Regions from separate parts of the Kitasatospora sp. NPDC048194 genome, predicted to be linked through region 2. Evidence: riboswitches for the same ligand, from Rfam matches in the RefSeq annotation. Region 2 holds a riboswitch; each other region holds the start of a gene.
What was found. Region 2 has a riboswitch for cobalamin ahead of ACGF07_RS07775 (prenyltransferase/squalene oxidase repeat-containing protein). Riboswitches for the same ligand answer to the same signal wherever they lie in the genome.
Positions count from the first base shown of each region.

Region 1 (3,634 bases), on a different contig from region 2:
CCGTCGGAGACGAACGCCTCGCCACCCTCGACGGCGACGACCCCGTGGTGGATCTCGTAGCCCTCGACGCGCTGTCCGAACGCCTCGCCGGCCGGCCGGGCGAGCACCTTCTCGGCGCCGAACCGCACGCGGGTCGGCAGCAGGCCGAGCCCGTCGACCAGCCCCGCCCGGGACTCCACCTCGTCGTCGATCGAGTGCGCCAGCATCTGGTAGCCGCCGCAGACCCCGAGGATCGGCAGTCCGGCCGCCGCCCGCGCCTTCAGGGCGGGCTCCAGGCCGCGGTCGCGCAGCCAGGCGAGGTCGGCCACGGTGGCCCGGGTCCCGGGCAGCACCACCAGGTCGGCGTCGGCCAGCTCCTCCGGTCTGGTCGCCCAGCGCACCAGCACGCCCGGCTCCTGCGCCAGCGCGTCCACGTCGGTGAAGTTCGACAGCCGGGGGAAGCGCACCACGGCGACCCGCAGCACGTCCGCCCCGAGCGGGCCGCGGCCGTCCACCCGGTCGACCACCGTCGACAGGTCGAGCGAGTCCTCGGCGTCCAGCCACAGCCCCGGCAGCATCGGCAGCGTGCCCAGCACCGGACGGCCGGTCAGCCCGTGCAGCATCTCCAGGCCGGGCGCGAGCAGCCGGGCGTCGCCGCGGAACTTGTTGACGAACCAGCCGGCGACGTGCCGCTGGTCCTCGGCCGACAGCAGTGCCAGCGTCCCGTACATCGCCGCGAACACCCCGCCGCGGTCGATGTCGCCGACCACCACCACGGGCAGTCCGGCGGCGGTCGCCAGGCCCATGTTGGCGATGTCCCGGTCGCGCAGGTTGATCTCGGCGGGCGAGCCGGCGCCCTCGCACACCACCACGTCGTGGCGGCGGCGCAGGTCCGCCAGGCACTCCAGGGCGCGTTCCAGCAGGACGGGCTTGCGCTCCCGGTAGTCCAGCGCGCCGACCTCGGCGACCGGCCTGCCGAGCAGCACCACCTGGCTGCGGCCGTCCGCTCCGGGCTTGAGCAGCACCGGGTTCATCGCCGCCTCCGGCTCCACCCGGGCGGCCTGCGCCTGCATCGCCTGGGCGCGGCCGATCTCGGCGCCGTCGGCGGTGACGAAGGAGTTCAGCGACATGTTCTGCGCCTTGAACGGCGCGACCCGCACGCCCTGGCGGGCCAGCCAGCGGCAGATGCCGGCCGTCACCACGCTCTTGCCCGCGTCCGAGGTCGTCCCGGCGACCAGCAGCGCGTTCGTCATGTCCCACTCCTCTTCCCCAGGAGCCGCAGCAGGACGTGCCCCGCGACCGTCGTACCCAGCGCCAGTGCGCCCACCCGCCGCGACAGCGTGCAGGCCCGCTCGATGTCGTCCACCGTCACCGGCCGCAACTCCGCGCCCAGCACCGGGCGGTGCTCCAACCGCTCGCCGTACCGCAGCGTCCCGCCCAGCCGTACGCCGACCGCTCCGGCGAAGGCCGACTCGGCCTGCCCCGCGTTCGGGCTCGGGTGCGCCGAACCGTCGCGCCGCCAGATCCGCCAGGCCGTGGCGGGCTCCGGGGCGGCGGCCACCGTCAGCAGGGCCGTCAGCCGGGCGCCCGGCCAGCCCGCGACGTCGTCCAGCCGGGCCGAGGCCCAGCCGAAGCGGGCGTGGCGGGGCGAGCGGTGGCCCACCATCGCGTCCAGGGTGTTCACCGCGCGGAAGGCCAGCAGGCCCGGCGTGCCCGCGAGGGCGCCCCAGGTCAGCGCGTTCACCACGGCGTCGGCGGTGTTCTCGGCCACCGACTCGACCACCGCCCGGGCGATCTGCTGCCCGTCCAGCGCGCTCGGGTCCCGCCCGCACAGGTGCGGCAGCCGCTCCCGGGCGGCCGCCAGGTCGCCCGCGGCGAGCGAACGGCCGACGGTCCGCGCCTCCCGGGTCAGCGAGGTGCCGCCGAGCACCGTCCAGGTGGCCGCCGCGGCCAGCGCCGCCCGGCCCAGCGGTCGGCGCCCGACCGTGCGGTCCAGGGCGAGCGCGCCGGCCGCGACCGCGCCCACGCACAGTGCCGTGTACGCCGTTCCGGCCGCGCGGTCGTCGCGCCACAGGCGCCGTTCCAGGCGGGTCGCGGCGCTGCCGAAGAGGGCGACCGGGTGGCCGCGGCGCGGGTCGGCGAAGCGCGCGTCGGCGGCGTAGCCCGCGACGGCGCCCAGCGCGAAGGCGGCGGCGCGGGTCAGCGGGCGCACGGCGGCGGGCAGCTCGGGGGCCGGCGGGGCGGGGCAGCCTGCATCGCGTGGGTGTCCTCACTCAGGGTCCGCGCCCTGGATCGACGTACCGGGGGCGAGAGTCTCCTGGCTTCCGGGTCGGACGCACTCCCGGGCCTTCCAGCGGCTCCTGACGGCCCGCCGTGGCACTTTCCGAGCGTGCTCCCCGGTGACAGTGGCGGGACCGCGCCGGACTCGCACCGGCTTCCTCTCCATGCCTCCGTTTGGCCCCAGGATCCCATCACGCGGCCGTTCCACGCGTCAACCGAGGTCACGGAGGGGTTGGTCACACGGAGGCGGGGCGGTCGGCCACACGGAGGCGGGGTGGTCGGCCACACGGAGGCGGGGCGCCGTCCTGTGCGATCGACCAGCGCGGCCGAGGGCTCGTCAGTCCCGGTTCGTGCGTTCGGGGGCTGGGGGCGCGCCGAGGGGCGCCCCTACGGTTCGGTGCCATGCGCCGCAGAAAGCCCCACGCCGCCGCCCCCCTTCCGGTGCCCTTCTCCCCCGAGGCCGCCCGCATCCACCGCGTCGGCCTCGGCCTGACCCCCGAACAGGTCGCCGAGGGCATGGCCGCCCACGGCGTACGGCTCCTGGCCGGTCACGTCCTCGCCTGGGAGCGCGGGGAGCTGCGCCCGGGCGAGGCCGAGTTCATCGCCCTCGCCCGGGCCCTGTGGTGTTCCGCGGCCGATCTGATGGACGGCCGCCCGACCCGGCTGCGGGACCATCGCATCGCCCGGGAGCTCCCCCCGGAGACGGTCGCCGAGCGCGTCGGCATGCTGCTGCCCACCTACCAGCAGGCCGAGCTGACCGGCCGGTGGGAGGGGGACGCGGAGCAGACCTACGCCCTCGCCGTGGTGCTGGGCCTGCGACTGACCGAGCTGGTCGAGGCCACCGGCCGCGCCGAGGCGCTCGACCGCCTGCTGCGCCAGTGCGTCGCCGGCCGCTGGCAGCCGCACCTGCGCGCGCTCACCCGGCTCGTCCCCGTCGCCGAGCAGGAGCTCGCCGCCGTCCTGCTCGTGCTGGCCCAGGAGCACCACGTCCCCGCCCACTGGGGCATGCCCAGCGGGCCCCGCACCCCGGCGGTGCCCCTCACCCCCCGCTTCTGGGAACTCCTCGCGGCCCAGCCGACGGCCGTTCCGGTCTGATCGGACGTTGTTTTTCGGCCTTTCGTAGCCCGGACGGCCCAGTCCGGTGGCCGCGGGGTGCCGGGCCCCGGTGAACTGGTGCACGAACACCGACCGGTCCGCGAACAGAGCGGGGAACGATATGCGCTGGGGAACCGCAGCCGTGGTGGCGGCCGCCGCCGTGGGAGCCGGGGCCGCCGCCGTCCTGGTGATCGGCCGCCGGGCCTCCGAGCGGATGGTCAGTCCCGGGTCCGGGCCGGGCGCGGGGACGGCCCTGCAGGAGAGCGGCCCGATCCTGGTG
Region 1 is NZ_JBIDAK010000034.1:15,105-18,738, forward strand. It holds gene ACGF07_RS29625 (cobyric acid synthase) at 1-1,232, opposite strand, end outside; gene ACGF07_RS29630 (cobalamin biosynthesis protein) at 1,229-2,191, opposite strand; cobalamin riboswitch at 2,290-2,421, opposite strand; gene ACGF07_RS29635 (transcriptional regulator) at 2,662-3,354, shown strand; gene ACGF07_RS29640 (alpha/beta hydrolase family protein) at 3,476-3,634, shown strand, end outside.
Region 1: linked by a shared signal. The riboswitch ahead of ACGF07_RS29630 (cobalamin biosynthesis protein) and the one ahead of ACGF07_RS07775 (prenyltransferase/squalene oxidase repeat-containing protein) in region 2 are both predicted to bind cobalamin.

Region 2 (3,634 bases):
CCGCCGAAGGCGCGCGGGTCGCGGCCGACGATCTCGGCGAGCAGCGCTTCCTTGCCGACGGAGCCGCCGCCGGCGTACTCGGTGCCGATGCCGGTCCAGTCGTTGACGGTGCGGTCGCTCGCGTCCTTGCCCTGCTGGTCCAGGAAGTCGACGATCCTGCGCAGCGCGGTGTCGTCGGTGCCGGTGGCGGCGAGGGCGTAGGCGCCGTCGATGGTGAGGCCGAAGTCGGCGAAGGCCGGGAAGCCCTCGTAGTAGTGGCCGTCGATCAGCCGGGCGGGGTCGGTGAGGTAGGCGCTGCCCTTGGCGGCGTCGGGCTTCCTCCCGGCGGGCGGGGTCGGTGTCGTGGTGGTGGCGTCCGGGTTGTGCCGGACGCTGGTGAGGTCGGTGCCGGTCAGAGCCAGGAGGGCCTGCTCGGTGGCGGGCGCGTCCGGGTCGACCGTGGACGCGTCGGGTCCGAAACCGCCGTCCTTGCCCTGCCGGGCGGCGAGCCAGGCGGTGGCGGCGGCCCGCCGGGCGCCCTGGCCGGTGGCCTTGAACACCTGGGCGGCGCTCGCGGTGCTGAGGGTGTCTCCGGGGGCGCCGGCGTACGGAAGGAGGGAGCCGTCGCTCTGCTGACTCGCCGCCAGCTGGTCGGAGGCCTTCTTCGCGGCCGCCTCGTACCCGGGGGCGGTGCGCAGCGCGAGGGCGGCGACGGCGGTGGTGAGCGGGTCGGACTCGCAGTGGTCGCCGGCGACGATCATCGCTCCGGCCATCCCGCCGTCGGCGCACTGCAGGGCGGTGAACCGGGCCAGGGCGGCGGCGGGCGGTGTGACTCCGGCCCGCTGGAGCGCGATGACGCCGAGCGACTGGCCCCAGGGGGAGGCCGCGCCGAGGAAGTCCCCGGCGGCGGTGCACTTCCCGTTCTCCCCGGGCGCCGTGCAGACGTGGTCGGTGAGCGCGGCGATCAGGTCCCGGCTGCCGAACGTGCGGGGATCCCGGCCGGTGCTCTCGGCGACGAGGGCCAGCAGGGCGGCGGCCCTGGTGTCGGGCTGGGCGGTGGGGCCGTCGGGGTACAGGAAGGCGTCGGTGTGCGCGGTGAGGAAGGCGACCACCTTGCGCAGGGCCGGGTCCTGGGTGCCCGCGGCGGCGAGGGCGACGGCGGTGAGCGCGGTGCGGGGGTAGTCCGGCCCGGGAGCGGCCCAGTTCTCCATGTGGTCGCCGCCGACGAGTTGGCCGGCCAGCCAGGCGGCGGCCGCGGCCGGGTCACCGGTGGTGGCGGGCCCGGTCGGGGTGGTGGTCGGGGTCGGGGTCGGGGTGGCGGAGGGGGACGTGGAGGGCGAGGGGCCGCCGTTCTTGGCCCGCACGGAGTCGGGGGTGAAGCTCGGTGCCCCGCTGGTGCCGCCGATGTCGGTGCCGCCGTACACCCAGGCCTCGACCTCGCCCGGCTTGGGCTGCTGGGTGCCCGCGCCGAACTGGCTGTAGGACCAGGTCTGTTGGCCGGGTGGGGCGATCCAGTACGACCAGTAGGCGGTGGCCTGCGGGGTGTTGACGCACGGCTCCTCGGCCGGAGTCGGGTACTGGACACCGCCGTTGAAGGTCCCGGTGCCGAGCCGGCAGATGAAGGCGGGGCCGTCGTGCTCGGTGCCGGCCGTGGTGAATCCGGCGTTGCGCAGCAGGTTCATCCCGGTGGTGGGGTGGGCGTCGCAGCCCCGGACGACGCCGCCGCCCCAGTGGGTGAAGTCGACGGCGACGATCGCGCCCGTGGTCGTGGTGCACTGCTCGATCGGGTCGGCGGCGGCTATGCCGGGCCGGCCGAGCAGGACCGTGCCGCAGGCGGCGGCCGCGACGGTGCCGGCGACCAGCAGGGACGCGAGGTCCCGGTTTCTGTGACGTGTGCGACTGCTGCTGACCCTCACGACGACTCCCCGGTCGGTCGACGCGGGAGGCCACGGCGCAGCCGACGGCCGCCCGCAGACACGGGGCCGTCATGAGCTGCGTCGTAGTCCGCGACGACGCAAGTGCTGTGTGAACAGACCCCCGGTCCAGGCAGTCCGGCTCACCCACCGGGCGGTGGGTCTACGGTTGCGGGTCAGCGCCGGAATCAGACCGGCTTCCCCTGAATGCCGAGGGCGAAAAACCGATTCATCAGACCACGGTGTTCGATTCGGAGTCAACAGGTCGTCAGGTAGGTCACAGCACCTCGTCAGCCGGTCCGCGCGTGCGGTAGCGTCCGCCGTGGCCGAGTGGGGGAACCCGGTGCGACTCCGGGGCTGACGCGCAGCGGTGTGGGGCGGCGGTTGTGCCGTTCCGAGCCCGAATGCCCGCCCGACCGTGCACCACGGCGAATGCCGGCCCACGCGATCCGGGCGGCGACCGTTCCGGCTGTCGCGCGCCCCCGAACGGACGCCGGGACTCCGGGGCAGGGTCGGCGCCCGCCACCCCAAGGAGCCTGTTCCGTGCCCCTTCCCACCCCGAAGCGGACCACCCCCAGCCGGACCACCCCGGCCCGCGCCGCCTCCGCGGCCACCGTCGCCCTGACGGCCGGAGCCCTGCTGCTGTCCGCCGTTCCCGCCCACGCGACGGCCAGCCCCACCCAGATAGCCACCTCCAAGAGCACCGGCGTCACGTACCTGAAGTCCCTCCAAGCCGCCGACGGCAGCTACGTCACCGGCGGAGGCCTCTCCAATGAGTGGGCCTTCAGTGCGCTGGCGGCCGCCGGCACCGCCGCCGCGGACGTGACCCCCGGCGGCGACACGAGCAAGAACGCCCGTCTCGTGTACCGGAACCAGCTCGCCGCCGCCGGCTGGCCCGGCGGCTCGCCGGTGGTCACCGACTACGAGCGCGCCATCCTCAACTCCTACGCCGCCGGGATCGACCCCGCCCGCGTCGGTCCCGGCCGCAACCTGATCGCCGACGCGGTCGCCTACTGGCAGACCGCCGAGCCCGGCTACTACGGTCCGTCCGCCAACTTCAACGGCACCGTCTTCGGCCTGCTCGCCCTCGCGGGCGCGAAGACCCAGACGGGCACCCAGCGGGCCCCGCAGGTCCTGCTGAACTCCTCCGTCACCGCGGTGCGCGCCAACCAGCACAACGACGGCGGCTGGAACTACAGCAAGGCCGCGGGCGACCCGACCGCGCTCGCCCAGGGCAGCGACATCGACATGACCGGCGCCGCCATGGCCTCGCTGTGCGCTGCCGGAGTCCCCAACACCGACCCGGCGATCGTGGTGGCCAAGAACTTCCTCAAGGGCAAGCTGGCCTCCTCCGGGGCCTTCAACGCCATGTTCGGAGTGAACACCGACTCCAACGGCTGGGCCGTGTCCGGCCTCAACGCCTGCGGCATCAACCCGCAGGGCACCGACTTCACCAGCGGCACCGGCAAGACCCCGCTCGACTTCCTCATCGCCCAGCAGTTCAAGCCCGGCGGCGGCTTCAAGTACCTGCCCACCGACACCTCCCCGTCCCCCTACGCCTCCGTCGACGGCCTGCGCGCCGTGGCCGGGGCCGGGTTCACCGCCACCCCGCCCGCCCCGGTCACCGCGGGCGAACCGACCTGGGCCGCCACCACCGGCTTCACGGCCGGTACCGCCGCCAGGCTCGCTCTGGTCGTCGACGACGGCACCGGGGCGCTCAAGGCCTGCACCGTCACGCTCAC
Region 2 is NZ_JBIDAK010000004.1:176,359-179,992, reverse strand. It holds gene ACGF07_RS07775 (prenyltransferase/squalene oxidase repeat-containing protein) at 1-1,895, opposite strand, end outside; cobalamin riboswitch at 2,003-2,147, opposite strand; cobalamin riboswitch at 2,226-2,302, shown strand; gene ACGF07_RS07770 (hypothetical protein) at 2,514-3,634, shown strand, end outside.

Region 3 (3,634 bases), on a different contig from region 2:
TCGCCGTCCAGAGCCGTACGGCCTTCGGTGGCCGTCCCGTGCGGGTCTCCAGCCCGCAGGGCCGGTTCGCCGACGAGGCCAAGGTGCTCGACGGGCAGCTGCTCACCGGCGCGGAGGCCACCGGCAAGCACCTCTTCCTCGGCTTCGAGGAGGGTGCCTGGGTGCACGTCCACCTCGGCCTCTACGGCGGCTTCACCTTCGGCACCGGCCCGGCGCCCGATCCGGTCGGCCTGGTCCGGCTGCGGCTGGCCAACGACGACGGCTACGCCGACCTGCGCGGCCCCAACACCTGCAAGCTGGTCACCGGCGCCGAGAAGGCCGCCGTGGCCGCCCGGCTCGGTCCGGACCCGCTGCGCGCCGACGCCGACCCGGAGGCCGCCTGGCGCCGGATATCGGGCAGCCGTACGACCGTCGCCGCGCTGCTGATGGACCAGAAGGTGCTGGCCGGGGTGGGCAACGTCTACCGCGCCGAGGTGCTGTTCCGCCACCGCGTCAACCCGCACCGGGCGGGCCGCGACCTCACCCGCGGCGAGTGGGACGCGATCTGGGCCGACCTGGTCGCCCTGATGCGCGAGGGCGTCGCCGCCGGGCGCATCGACACCGTCCGGCCCGAACACACCCCCGAGGCCATGGGCCGACCGCCGCGGGTGGACGACCACGGCGGCGAGGTCTACGTCTACCGCCGCGCCGCGATGCCCTGCCTGGTGTGCGGCACGGAGGTGCGGACCGAGGAGCACGCCGCCCGCAACCTCTTCTGGTGCCCGACCTGCCAGGTGGCCTGAGCGGCCGGTCCGGGCGCCCAGTCCGTGGGCCGGGTCGACCGGCCGGGGGAGTCCGGCAAAGGGATCCGCGTGCGCCGGCGAACACCGTGTCAGGCGCCGCGCGGGGCAGGCCGATCCGGCCGGTCAGCCCGCGGCGGCGGTCGGCTCGTGGTGCTCGGCGGCGGCGCACTCGTCGAGGAGGGGGCGCATGCCTTCGTCGACGAGCCGGTAGCGCACCACACGTCCGTCCTTGTCCCCGGTGACCACGCCGGCCGTGCGGAGCAGCCGCAGGGCCTGGGAGACGGCGGGGTCGCGCATGCCGGTGGCGACCGCGAGGTCGCTGACGGCGAGCGGGCCGGCCCGGTGCAGGGCGAGCAGCAGGGCGAGCCGTCCCGGGTCGGCGAGCAGGGAGAACCGCTCGGCCCAGGACCGGACGTGCGCGGTGTCGCCGATCGCGGCGATGGCCTCGCAGACCCGGTGCCCGTCGATGGTGCGGTGGCCCGCGCGGTCGGCCGGTACGAGATGCATGCCCACATTCTCGCAGGCGGTGACCTGTGATCCTGCACACCTGCACAGGTGCGCAACCTTGCGAGGGTGAAGCACGAGCCCTACGGTGTAGCCCGCCGTGGTGCTCGGGAAGACCGGTGACGGACCCTCAGGGGTCCCAGTCCGGAGCGGCCCTCGCCACTGTGATCGGGGGACAGTCGTCCGTACCCATGTGCCACTGGGCGCCTCGTGCGCCTGGGAAGGCGGGTGCGGAAGCCCCGTAAGCCAGGAGACCGGCCACGGCATCTCACGAAGTCATTCCACGAGGTGCTGGAGCGTGATCCGACGATGACCCTGCCCGAAACCGCCGTCCCGACCGAGGCGGCCCCCTCCGTCCTGCCCACGTTCAGATGGAAGCGCGAGGACACCGTCCGCACGGCCGGGTTGATGGCGGTGATCCTGGCCATGCACGTGGTGGCCTTCGGGACGCTGGTCTTCCTGGTCGCGCCCCACGAGTACGCGGTCGGCACCCAGGTCTTCGGGGTGGGCCTGGGCATCACCGCGTACACCCTCGGCATGCGGCACGCCTTCGACGCCGACCACATCGCGGTGATCGACAACACCACCCGCAAGCTGATGGCGGACGGCAAGCGGCCGGTCTCGGTCGGGTTCTGGTTCGCGCTCGGCCACTCCTCGATGGTGGTCATCATGGCCGCCCTGGTGGCCGGCGGCGCCCAGCTGGCGAACACGCTGATGGACGACGAGTCGGCCACCCACAAGTGGCTCGGGCTGGTCGGCACGACGGCCTCCGGCGCCTTTCTCTACCTGATCGGCGCGCTCAACCTGGCGGCGCTGGTCGGCATCCTCAAGGTGTTCCGCTCGATGCGGGCCGGCCGGTACGACGAGGCGGAACTGGAGGAGCACCTCAACTCGCGCGGCTTCATGGCCCGGGTGCTGAACCGCGCGACCCGCTCCATCACCCGGCCGGGGCAGATGTTCCCGGTGGGCATGGTGCTGGGGCTGGGCTTCGACACCGCCACCGAGGTGACCCTGATGGTGATGGCCGGCTCGGGCGCGGCGGCCGGGCTGCCCTGGTACGCGATCGTCTGCCTGCCGCTGCTGTTCGCGGCCGGGATGAGCCTGTTCGACACCCTGGACGGGACGTTCATGAACTTCGCGTACCAGTGGGCGTTCTCCAACCCGGTGCGCAAGGTGTACTACAACCTGACCATCACCGGACTGTCGATCGCCGTGGCGTTCATCATCGGCACCATCGAGCTGGTCGGGGTGCTGCACGAGAAGCTCGACCTGACCGACCCGGTCACCGGCTTCATCGCGGACATCTCGCTGGACAACGTCGGGTACGCGATCGCCGGGCTGTTCGTGGTGGTGTGGGCCGCGGCGATCGCCTACTGGAAGCTGGCGGGCGTCGAGAAGCGCTGGACGCCCGAACGTCCCTGAGCCGTCGCCGCGGAGCCGTCGCGGGCCGAGGTCCTGGGCCGCGGTCGTGGGCCGCGGCCCGGCTCAGGGGGACGCGAGCAGGAGGGTGCCCGCCACGGCGAGGCCGGCGCCCACCACCTGCACCGGGCGCAGCCGCTCCTTCAGCACCCCGCGCGCCAGCAGCGCGGTGACCACCGGGTACAGCGAGGCGAGCACCGCGGCCACCGCTGCCGAACCGCCGTGCGAGGCCGCCGCGTACGCCGCGTTCGCGGCGACGTCGGCCAGCCCGACCCCGGTGAGCAGGGGCAGCCGGGAGCGCAGCTCCGGCAGCAGCGCGGAGGTGTCGGTGCCGCGCAGGCTCACCACCAGCGCGGCGCCGCCGACGGCGATGTTGACGAGGCGTTGGGCGCACAGTGCGAGCAGCAGCCCGCCGCCGGCCGAGGCCTGGGAGAGCAGGGCCATGTTGGCGCCGAAGCCGAACGCGGCGGCCAGGGTCAGCACCAGGGCGGTGCGGGCGGCGGACGGTCCGCCGCGCTCGGGGCCGCCGGCCAGCACCACGCCGGCCAGTGCGACCACGATCCCGGCCAGCTGGACCGGCCCCGGCCGTTCGCCGAGCGCCAGTCCGACGCCGACCGGCACGGCGACGCCGACGGTGGCCAGCGGGGAGACCACCCCCATCGGGCCGAGCGCGAGCGCCCGGTAGAAGGCGAGCATCGCGAACGGGCCGATCGCGCCGGCGGCCACCGCGTACCAGAGCGCGGGGGAGAGGTCGGCCCAGCCGCCAGTGGCCGGCAGCGCGAGGAGCAGGGCGACCGTCGCCGCGGTCTGGGAGGCGACCACGACGGCCAGTGCGGGGAGCCGCCGGGTGAGGACGCCGCCGCCGAAGTCGCCCAGGCCGCAGAGCAGGCTGGCGGACAGGGCGAGCAGGACGGTCACCGGAGGCGCCC
Region 3 is NZ_JBIDAK010000011.1:23,511-27,144, reverse strand. It holds gene ACGF07_RS15750 (DNA-formamidopyrimidine glycosylase family protein) at 1-782, shown strand, start outside; gene ACGF07_RS15745 (metalloregulator ArsR/SmtB family transcription factor) at 906-1,289, opposite strand; cobalamin riboswitch at 1,371-1,564, shown strand; gene ACGF07_RS15740 (HoxN/HupN/NixA family nickel/cobalt transporter) at 1,596-2,708, shown strand; gene ACGF07_RS15735 (DMT family transporter) at 2,772-3,623, opposite strand.
Region 3: linked by a shared signal. The riboswitch ahead of ACGF07_RS15740 (HoxN/HupN/NixA family nickel/cobalt transporter) and the one ahead of ACGF07_RS07775 (prenyltransferase/squalene oxidase repeat-containing protein) in region 2 are both predicted to bind cobalamin.

Region 4 (3,634 bases), on a different contig from region 2:
TAGTCGCCGTACTCGGGGTTGTTGCGCTCGTTGTGCGCCTCGACGTGCTGGCCGATCACCGTCCCGCCGCTCTGCCCGGTACGGGCCTGGCGCTCCAGGTCGGTCAGGAACTGCTCGACGGCGCGGGCGTTCGGTGAGGCCTGCGGGTCCCGGGCGAGGAGGTCCCGGCCCACGTCGGGCGGCAGGGTGCGCCCGGGGGCACCGACCGACACCGGCACCCGCACCGGCTGGGTCCCGTCGACCCGGTCGTCACGGCCCAGCAGCGCGAAGGTGCCCGCGACGACCACGATCCCGGCCGCGGCCAGGACGGCGGACTTGCCGCGCAGGGCATTGGGCAGGGCCACGACCGCTCCTCCGGTTGCTCGCCGGTACCGACCCCCACGGACGCAACCGGAACACGCGTACGAATGACTCCGTGAGAGCCTGCCACACTCCCCCGGTCCCGGCGAACGCTCCTGCCGCACCGGGGGTGTCGGCGCGTCAGCCGGTCGGGGTGGCCGCCGGCGTGCCCTGCGGCGTGCCCTGGGATCCGGGCGTCGCGGAGCCCGCCGCCTTGGCCCGCTGCAGCAGCTGGCCCTTCACGTGCTCGGCGAACCCGGAGGCCGCCGCGCTCGCGGTGGCGTCGGGGGCGTTGCCGCCCTTCGCCGAGCCCTCGACGGTGAAGTAGGCGTACCGGCCCAGGCTGCTGTGGGTGCCGGGGCAGCCGGCGTTGGCGCAGAACGCCGGGGCTCCGGGCGCGGGAAGGCCCTTGAGCTGGCCGGTGAAGTTCTTCATCGCGGTCTCGGCCTGGATCTTGTGGTCGAAGACCGCGGCGCCGACGGTCACCGCGCTGTCGCCGGAGACGTACGTCGCCCGGAGCACCTTCTGGCACCCCTGGTCGCCGAGGACCTTGCCCAGCCCGCCGGTGGTGGAGTTGCCGTCCCAGCAGGGCTGGTCCAGCGAGACCACGGTCCGGATCCAGGTCGCGCCGTTGATCGTCACCTGCGTCGCGGAGAACAGCGCCCCCGCGTCCTGCGGCGCCGGATCGGTGGCGGCCTCCCAGATCGGCTTCGACGGGTCGTCAGCCTGTCCGCCCGGGGTGGCGCTCGACAGACCGGGGGTCGGGCGGCCGGAGGTGGGCGCCGGGGTCGGGCCGCCGCCGGCCTCCTTGGGGCCGTCCTTCTTGCCCAGCAGCACCGCGCCGCCCGCCACCAGGCCGCCCACCACGACGACCGCGGCCACGATGCCGATGACCTTCATCCGGCGCTTGCGCTTGGCGGCGGCCTCGTTGCGGTCCGCCAGCGCCTCCCAGTCCGGCTCGACGCGCTGCGGCGGCACCGGCTGCTGCTGCCACTGGGGGGCGGCGGCCATCGGCTGCACCGGCTGGGGCTGCGGCGGCATCGGCTGCGGGACGGGCTGGGCCTGCGGCACGGGCTGCGGCTGCGCGACCGGCTGCGGCTGCGGCACGGCCTGGGGCTGCGGCTGCGCGACCGGCTGCGGCACCGGCGGAACGGGCTGCGAGAGCGGCTGCGCGGACGGCACCACCGGCCCGTAGGAGGCCGGCGGCGGACCGAAACCGCCGCTCGGCGGCGCCACCGGGCCCGTCCCCGGCGGCTGATGATTCGGTGCGCCCCCCGACCCGGCGGGGGGCGTTCCCTGCGGCCCCTGCCCAGGTACGCCAGTTCCGTCGCTCATGCGCCCAGATCGTAGGGCATCCCCCTGACCGCTGGTCCCCCCGGTGACCGATCCGTATCGAAACCCGGACGGGCGCCGGGCGGAGCCGGCCCTGACGCCGGGTCGGCCGGGCCCGGACACGGTGCGATCGGCTCGGGCGCCGGGGCGGGCGAGGGCCGGGCGCCGGGGCAGGTGGAGACCGGGCACCGGGGGCGGATCAGGGCCGGGCGCCGGGGCGGATCAGGCCCGGCCGAACGCCCGGATCCGGGCCCCGGACGGCCACGAACGGCCACTCGCCCGGTACCGCCGGTCATCGCCCCGACACACCGCGCCGCACAACATCTGGTGCCGCATCACTGAGACACCACTACATGTATGCTCACTCCTGCTGTCGATGCAGGGGAACCCGGTGGGAATCCGGGACTGCCCCGCAGCGGTGTGCGGGCGGCTCCAGCAGCCGTGCCCGCGAGTCCGAGTACCTGCCGGCGGCGTGCGCCACGGCCCTCCCGCAGAGGCCGCGCCAGCACGAGCAGTACCCCTCCGGGCCTCGCGGGCGGGCCGGGGAGACACCGTCGCGCGACGCGCTCCGCGTTCGCGCCGTGCTCCCCTGCCCAGATCGGCCCGGTGCCACCCGATCACCGCCGCCGATCGCCGCCAGGAGAGAGCGCCTTGACCACCGCTGCCTCAGCCACCCTGCCCGCCCAGGGCTCCGGTACCGCCTTCACCGACCCGACGGTCTCCGACCCCGGCGGCGCGCTGCTGCGGCTGCTCACCGACCGCAGCGCCGACCTCACCGAGGTCGACCCCGGCCATGTCGCCGCCGCCGCGCTGCGCGGCCGCCACGCCGGCTCGGACTTCGCCGAGCTGCGCGGGCTGGCCGTGGACGCCGCCGCGTCGATGATCGCCGAGGACCCCCAGTACTCGAAGCTGGCCGCCCGCCTGCTCGCCCTGGAGATCGTGGACGAGGCGAACAGCCAGGGCGCGGTCTCCTTCTCCGCCTCGATCGCCGTCGGCCACGCCGAGGGCCTGATCGGCGACACCACCGCGGCCTTCGTCGCCAAGCACGCCGCCGCCCTGGACGCGCTGATCGACGCCCACGGCGACGACCGCTTCGAGTACTTCGGCCTGCGCACCGTGCAGTCCCGCTACCTGCTGCGCCACCCGATCACCCGCAAGGTCATCGAGACCCCGCAGCACTTCCTGCTCCGCGTCGCCTGCGGCCTGGCGGTCGGCGACTCCGAGCAGTCGGTGCGCGAGGTGGCCGAGCTGTACGGCCTGATGAGCCGCCTGGAGTACCTGACGTCCTCTCCGACGCTCTTCAACTCCGGCACCCGGCACCCGCAGATGTCGAGCTGCTACCTGCTCGACTCCCCGCTGGACAACCTGGACTCGATCTACAACCGCTACGCGCAGATCGCCCGGCTGTCCAAGCACGCCGGCGGCATCGGCCTGTCCTACTCGCGCATCCGCTCGCGCGGCAGCCTGATCCGCGGCACCAACGGCAAGTCCAACGGCATCGTCCCGTTCCTGCGCACCCTCGACTCCTCGGTCGCCGCGGTCAACCAGGGCGGCCGCCGCAAGGGCGCGGCCTGCGTCTACCTGGAGACCTGGCACGCCGACATCGAGGAGTTCCTGGAGCTGCGCGACAACACCGGTGAGGAGGCGCGCCGCACCCACAACCTCAACCTGGCGCACTGGATCCCGGACGAGTTCATGCGCCGGGTCAACGCCAACGAGGACTGGTCGCTGTTCTCCCCGGCCGACATCCCCGAGCTGGTCGACCTGTGGGGCGCCGACTTCGACGAGGCGTACCGCAAGGCCGAGCAGGCCGGCAAGGCCGTGCGCACCATCCCGGCGCAGACCCTCTACGCCCGCATGATGCGCACCCTCGCCCAGACCGGCAACGGCTGGATGACCTTCAAGGACGCCTCCAACCGGGCCGCCAACCAGACCGCGCTGCCGGGCCGCACGGTGCACTCCT
Region 4 is NZ_JBIDAK010000001.1:278,830-282,463, reverse strand. It holds gene ACGF07_RS01445 (glycoside hydrolase family 26 protein) at 1-344, opposite strand, end outside; gene ACGF07_RS01440 (hypothetical protein) at 481-1,575, opposite strand; cobalamin riboswitch at 2,022-2,155, shown strand; gene ACGF07_RS01435 (ribonucleoside-diphosphate reductase subunit alpha) at 2,347-3,634, shown strand, end outside.
Region 4: linked by a shared signal. The riboswitch ahead of ACGF07_RS01435 (ribonucleoside-diphosphate reductase subunit alpha) and the one ahead of ACGF07_RS07775 (prenyltransferase/squalene oxidase repeat-containing protein) in region 2 are both predicted to bind cobalamin.